2 regions of the Roseovarius sp. M141 genome follow, and region 2 is predicted to be linked to the other one. Evidence: riboswitches for the same ligand, from Rfam matches in the RefSeq annotation. Region 2 holds a riboswitch; the other holds the start of a gene.
What was found. A riboswitch is a leader RNA that binds a small molecule or an ion and turns the genes downstream of it on or off. The one in region 2 is predicted to bind cobalamin.
Positions count from the first base shown of each region.

Region 1: linked by a shared signal. The riboswitch ahead of FGD77_RS21895 (CbtB domain-containing protein) and the one ahead of FGD77_RS08435 (energy-coupling factor ABC transporter permease) in region 2 are both predicted to bind cobalamin.

Region 1 covers NZ_VCNH01000008.1:3,657,535-3,660,739, forward strand. Annotated here, with positions in the region: gene FGD77_RS21880 (DUF1636 domain-containing protein) at 1-53, opposite strand, end outside; gene FGD77_RS21885 (hypothetical protein) at 120-626, opposite strand; gene FGD77_RS21890 (CbtA family protein) at 623-1,321, opposite strand; gene FGD77_RS21895 (CbtB domain-containing protein) at 1,325-1,507, opposite strand; cobalamin riboswitch at 1,540-1,766, opposite strand; partial or broken gene FGD77_RS21900 (transposase domain-containing protein) at 2,000-2,194, shown strand.
Region 2 covers NZ_VCNH01000008.1:884,222-887,426, reverse strand. Annotated here, with positions in the region: gene cobF (precorrin-6A synthase (deacetylating)) at 1-641, opposite strand, end outside; gene FGD77_RS08435 (energy-coupling factor ABC transporter permease) at 700-1,377, opposite strand; cobalamin riboswitch at 1,434-1,615, opposite strand; gene cobA (uroporphyrinogen-III C-methyltransferase) at 1,643-2,362, opposite strand; gene FGD77_RS08425 (cobyrinate a,c-diamide synthase) at 2,359-3,205, opposite strand, start outside.

The sequences.
Region 1 (3,205 bases), 2.8 Mb from region 2:
TGTGGCACCTCGCCAGCGCGGCAAGTCATGCAGACATGCAAGGTAGCGGTCATTGGCGGGTCTCCTTTCTGGAGATCAAAAGGCGCATGGCGGGCTTCCGGTATTCGCTGACGCAACGGTCACTCCTCAACGAAAAGCGTCGTGATGGCGGCAATTGGCGTCCCGTCCACGGCAAGCGGGCCGTGGGTGTTACTGTTCAGCGTGACCAAAACGATCACCTCGCCTTGCGGCAGACGTGGAAGATGCATCCATGCGCCATAAAGACGGCCCAGCTTTTCACCGTTGACATAAACATGCGCATGCCCCTCGCCCGGCACATCCACCAGGCCGACGGCCCGGGGCGTGAAGGTGAAGTTTCCGGTATGAACCTGAAGGTTGTAGCCCTCGATCGGATCGCGGGTCAGCTCAATTGCAATTTCGGGCGCATCGAGTGCGGGCACCTCAAGCGCAGTGGTGTGCGCGATATCATGCGCGCTGCCGCTGTGGCCCTTAGTCATGCCGCCATGCACAGCAGCATAACCGTGATCGTGCCCATCAAAAGTGACCCCACTGCCCGCAGCAAGCGTGAAGCCTATTCCGCCACCGAACACCAGTCCGATGGCGAAAAGACCAAGCGCCCTGTTCATGCGCCAACTCTCGCTGTGTCGTGCGCCTCCTCCCGCCGCCAAAAATAACCGGCGAAGGCGCCCAGCAACACCCACGCGGCCAAACCGACGCCCAAGGCCCGCGCCGCGAAGAGGGCAGCGATTTCTGGTGGCACTGTGCCACTAAAGCTGTCCGGCTCTGGCGCGCCGATCAAATGAGGTGCTGCCAGCAAGACCACGGCCAGACCCCGAAGCGCCCAATTGCGCGCAAACGCAAGCAGCCACAGCGCCACCCCCGCCGACACGACCGTGGCAAACCACCAGACCTGCCTCGCACCCACCTCTGCCGCCGCCACGCCCGGAACCTCGGGCGCAAGCGTAAAGGCCGGGGCAAGGTGGAATGTGACGAAGCCCGCAATGCCCCAGATCATCCCCATGCGCCCATCTATCTGCGCGCCGCGCCCCTCGGCCACTGACATCATCGCCAGCAGGAGCAAGCCATAGCCCGTATAGGTCAGCATCGTGAAGATCACGCTCAGCCCGTCACGAACCGCATCAAACCCCGGCAACACCGGATGCGCGGTGACCGGATCGGCCCCGAAATGCAACAGTTCTCCACGCTCATAAAGCTCCGCATGCAGCAAAACAGGCTGCACGAATGCCAACTGTAGCAGACCGGCAATCAAGCCAGCTACAGCACCAGCGAACAACGCGCTGGTCAAAAATTTAGAGAACATCCGTTAGTGGCAGGGAAAGCCGGTGGCGTGACGCACATCGTGGGCGGCGTCATGCAACGCCGAGGCCTGAACGTGGCCTGTCAGGGTAATAATCGCCAGTCCCAGAACTGCCGCGAAAAGCGCGGGCAATATATCAGCGCGCAACTTGCCATGGGATTGGCCCTGAACTTGGGTCAGTGTAGTCATTGTAGCTCTCCTTACCGTCCACCCGACGGCATCGCGTTTCAATCGTGCTTGGCAGGTCTCCTGGCTCGCGGGTCGTGGCTGTTTGCCCGCCTTCCCCACCGCACCCGTCGTCGGGTTTGGCAAGTGGCATGAGGGGCAACAGCTCACCGCTTACAGTCGCGGGGGCGGCTCCAGCTTCGGGCGGCTGCCCTTACTGAATTCCCTGTTAGGTTCCACACATTTCTGCGCTTTTCGGAACACCAAGCCTGCTCATATAACCAGTTTGGTTTCGCATAGGCAATACGATTTTCGCTGTGTCGCGAAGCCAGACTGTTTCACAAGGAATTTCCGGTGGTAAGGTGTGCAATCTTCCCGGAAGTAAGGTGCTTCATTAGCAAAACTTGTTTGGCAAGACGCATGAGGAGATACTGATTGAAAACGAGCAGAAACACGACCGCGCGGTCATCTCGATGCTACGGCAGGCCGAAGGCGGCGTGCCGCTTGCCAACCTTCGGTCGCAAGAATTATCTCTTCATGGGGCAAAAGGACGGCGGTAAAGTCGCAGCCATCGCCTACACGCTTATCGAAACCGCGCGCATGAACAGCGTCGACCCAGATGTTTGTCTTCACTGAGTGCTCGACCGCGTCGCAGATCACAAGATGCCCCGCCGCGACGACCTCATGCCGTGGGACTGGGCGGCGGAATAAGTGTCAACAACAGTCAGACGGGACGTGTGTGGACGCCGCCAGCTGCCGCCCTCGGGACCGCGATGCTCTCGCTCGGCGCCTGCACAGTGGTTCTGATGTTCGCCAGAGCGTCCGCCCGCCATTGATGGAGTACAGCCGAGCCGAACAGTCAGGGATGGCCGACGAGATTGAAGCGTCACCTGAGGGCGCGATGATGATCGACTGGCTGGCGGATTACGCCGTGACGCGGGACCAGGCACGGGCTTGCGGATGATCTGGACGGACAGGTCGGATATAACCCCCCGTAAAGTAATATGCGGCGGGACCGCCTAGAGATAGGCCCGATTTGTTTCACAAGGTTGCGTTTTCAATCGTACCGCGGGAAATTCCACGCATCTGATAACGCCACACTGCATCATCGCACGCCATGGCCGAAGAGTACCGCGTCAGGGTCACCGGGTCATCCAGCACTGGTCAAGCCAGTCCGAAACGCTACCCGGCCAGCCGCGTGACGCACCGCGCGTGTCGGGATGGTTATCGGAAGTGAGGCGGAAGGAGATCATGGCGCGATGCTGCCACGGTTTTTTTTTCGCAGGGCCGGTTGCAAATCGGTAAGCGTTATATGGCGGTAATCGGTTCCAGCAAACCGCAAGTCGCGTTTTTTTGCACGCGGTGGCCTGTCGCTGCCCGCTTATGCACGCTGGTGCGGTTTTTCTGGTCCGGTGTTGATGTGGCGTTGATGTAAACCGGACAAGCAAAAGCCCGACTGATTAGGTCGGGCTTTAAGCTTTTGATTTAGCGCTGTTATTTGGTTGCGGGAGTAGGATTTGAACCTACGACCTTCAGGTTATGAGCCGAAATATCTGCGATTCCAATAACTTAGATATTTCAGTGACTTACGCGCCAAGCCTTTGATTCCGCGCATTTTCTACTCCGACGACACCCGACATTGACCGGGTTTCACCGTCACCGACCGCGCCAAAACGGTGTATGCGGGTTGAGGTGGCGTTGAGGTGGCCGATCCCTTATCTC
Region 2 (3,205 bases):
GCGCCGTGATGTAATACCTGTTCCGGCATCCCCAGAAAGGCGCCCCACCAGATCGTGACGCCCTTTGGGTCCAGATTTCGGAAACTGCATTCGCCATCCAGCATGACCACTATCGTCTCGGCGTCCTCGGGCCAGCCGTGATCGCGCAATCGCCGCCCGGTGGTGATCTGCACCGGGCCGTTTATCGTGTTCAGCGGGATGGCATGGGCCGCCGTCAGCGCCTGAATCGCCGTAATCCCCGGCACCACGCGGACCTGAGGCGGCGCAGGCAGGCGCGCGGCGATACGCATGGTGCTGTCATACAGCGATGGATCGCCCCACACCAGCAGGGCGACGGGGCCGTCTGCCCCGCCAGGGCCCAGGGCCGCCTGCCAGCGCGCGGCGATCTGATCATGCCATGCGTCCACCCGCTCGATATACGGCAGGTCCGGGTCGCGCACCGGATAGTCAAAGGTGATGATCCGCGCCGCCGTGCCGCTGGCTGCAATGATGCGGCGCCTCAGTTCGGCCAGGTCGTCCTTGCCCGCGCCCTTGTGCGGCACAAGGATCGTCGCCGCGTCGCGCAGCGCCTGCATCCCCTCGCCCGTCACATGGCCCGGACTGCCGGTCCCGATCCCGATCAGCCAGAGATCTTCAATCACAGCGTCATCCCATAAAAAATCCGGGCCCATCGCTGGACCCGGAGATATCTACCTGCGATCAGGACGCGTTATACAGGCGATGCGTGAACAGCCCCCGGATACTGCCGTCGCGCAGCGCCTTGGCGCCCGCCAGAATGGCCAGATCGGCAATCGGTTCGACCAGAACGACCAGCATGTAAGCCGCGCCAAAGGTCCAGACGGCGTTCAGGTTGGCCGCGCCGAAACCCTGACCGTAGACCGCCCAGAACGCGACCCAGGCGACGACGCCGCCCTGATACGCGACCGACAGCTTGAACACGTCCGCATAGGCCAGATCGACATAGGCGCGGTCCTGCGGGATGATGCGCTGCGCCAGCGCGTCGATGGCAAACAGCGGTACAAGCAGCGTCGTGACGTTGACAAAGTACATCGGCATGTCGGTCGGCGCAAAGAACATGCCCTGCACCAGCAGACCCACGGCCAGACCCAGCGCAGCCGGGGCTGAACCCAGCAGCAGGAACAGCGTCGTGCCAAGGATGAAATGCACCTCGGACACGCCGACGGCGAAATGCGGCATCAGTTCGAAAAATATGAAGACGCCGATGGTGGCCAGCACGGTGCGGACAGCAAAAGAGGCGACGTTGTGCGTGGCCAGATCGCCCGCGATCAGCTTGACGGCATACCCGGCAGCGGCGGCGGCAGTGCCATAGGCAAATATCATTTTTGCGCCGTCGACGACGCCCGGTTCGATATGCATGAAACAAGTCCCTTGTGATGCCGCCCCTCCGGCGACGTTGGATATAATGAATGCGTATCGGCCTTCGGTTTCACGGCAGGTCTCCTGACTTGCGGGTCAATGCGCGCCGGCCCTTCCCAGCCATTCGGCCAGTGGTTTCGCCTTTGCACTCACCGCTTACAGTTGCGGGGGCAGTCCGGGTGTTTCACCCGATTCCCTTTGAAGTCACAGATGTGACGCCGTAACCAGACGCTACGTCAAAGAGCCGCCTCTCGCAAAGACTAAATCATCCCTCGGCAAGCGGACCGTAGAGGATCAGCGCTGGCGTCTCGCCTATTTCACTGCTCAGCCGGTCAGCCAGCGCCGCGACGCTCATCCGCGTCAGGCGCTGATCGGAACCACTGACATCCTCGGCCAGAAGCGCGGGGGTATCGGCGGGCAACCCGTGGGCATGCAGCGTCTGATACAGTTTTGGAAACGTCCGTTTCCCCATGAAAACGACGGTCGTTGCCATCGGATCGGCCAGCGCTTGCAGGTTCATATCCTGCGGCAGCTGACCGCTGATGTCATGGCCGGTGACAAATTGCACGCGCCGCGCGGTCAGGCGGCGGGTCAGCGGGATGCCCGCGGCGGCGGCGGCGGCAATGGCCGACGGCACGCCGGGAATGATCTCATAGGGAATGCCCGCCTCGCGCAACGCGATCAGTTCTTCCTCCAGCCGCCCGAACAGGCCGCTGTCACCGGATTTCAGCCGCACGACACGCTGATCGATCTGCGCATATTCAACCAGCAGACGGCTGACATGGTGCTGACGCGGCGATGCCCGCCCTGCCCTTTTGCCCACACCGATCAGGTCGGCGCCGCTGCGCGCATGGCTCAGGATCGGCCCCGAGGACAGATCGTCGAACAGCACCGCATCGGCGCGTTTCAAACGGTCCACCGCCTTCAGGGTCAATAGCTCGGGATCGCCGGGGCCGGACCCGACAAAGCTGACGAAACCGGTCATGCCTCCTCCTCCGCCGTGATAAGGTGAAAGAACGTGCCCGAGACATGACCGCGATACGACCCCGTTTCCGGCACCGGGTTGCCATCGGCATCGCCCACGGCCGCCAGCGGCGCATCGGGCTGTTCCAGAATGGTGGAGTAGTGGTACTCATGCCCGCGCAACCGGGCGCCGGGCGCGTGCCCCGGCAGGGGCGCATGCAGCACTGCCTGCCGGTAGCCCAGATGAAATTTGCGTTTCTCATAGCTGGTGACGAGGCCCAGCAGCCCGGCCATCGCGTGGCGCTGTCCCTCCTTGTCGATCAGCGCCGCGCCCAGTGCCATGTAGCCACCACATTCACCATGCACGGGCCGCGTTTCGGCGTGATGCCGCAGGCCGGTGCGGAAAGTATTCGCCGCCGCCAGCCGACCTGCGTGCAGTTCGGGATAACCGCCCGGCAGCCAGACCAGATCGGCGCCGGGGTCCGGCGCCTCATCCGCCAGCGGCGAAAACGGCAGCACCTCGGCCCCCGCCGCGCGCCAGCCTTCGACCAGATGCGGATAGGTGAACGAAAACGCCGCATCCTGCGCCAGCGCGATCCGCTGCGCGGGCGGCGGGGGCAACCTGCCGCCCTGTCCCGCGCCCTTGCCGCGAGCCGCCGATTTGATCGCGTCTATATCGACGTGTTCGCGCAGGAACGTGGCATAACCTGTGATAGCGGCCTCCAGATCGGGATGCTCGACCGCCTGAATGAGGCCCAGATGCCGCTCGGGCAATGTCAGATCACCGCGCCGTGGCAGGGCGCCCAGCACTGTCAGCCCGGCCTTTTCCATGCCCAGCGCCGTCAGACGTTCATGCCGGGGCGAC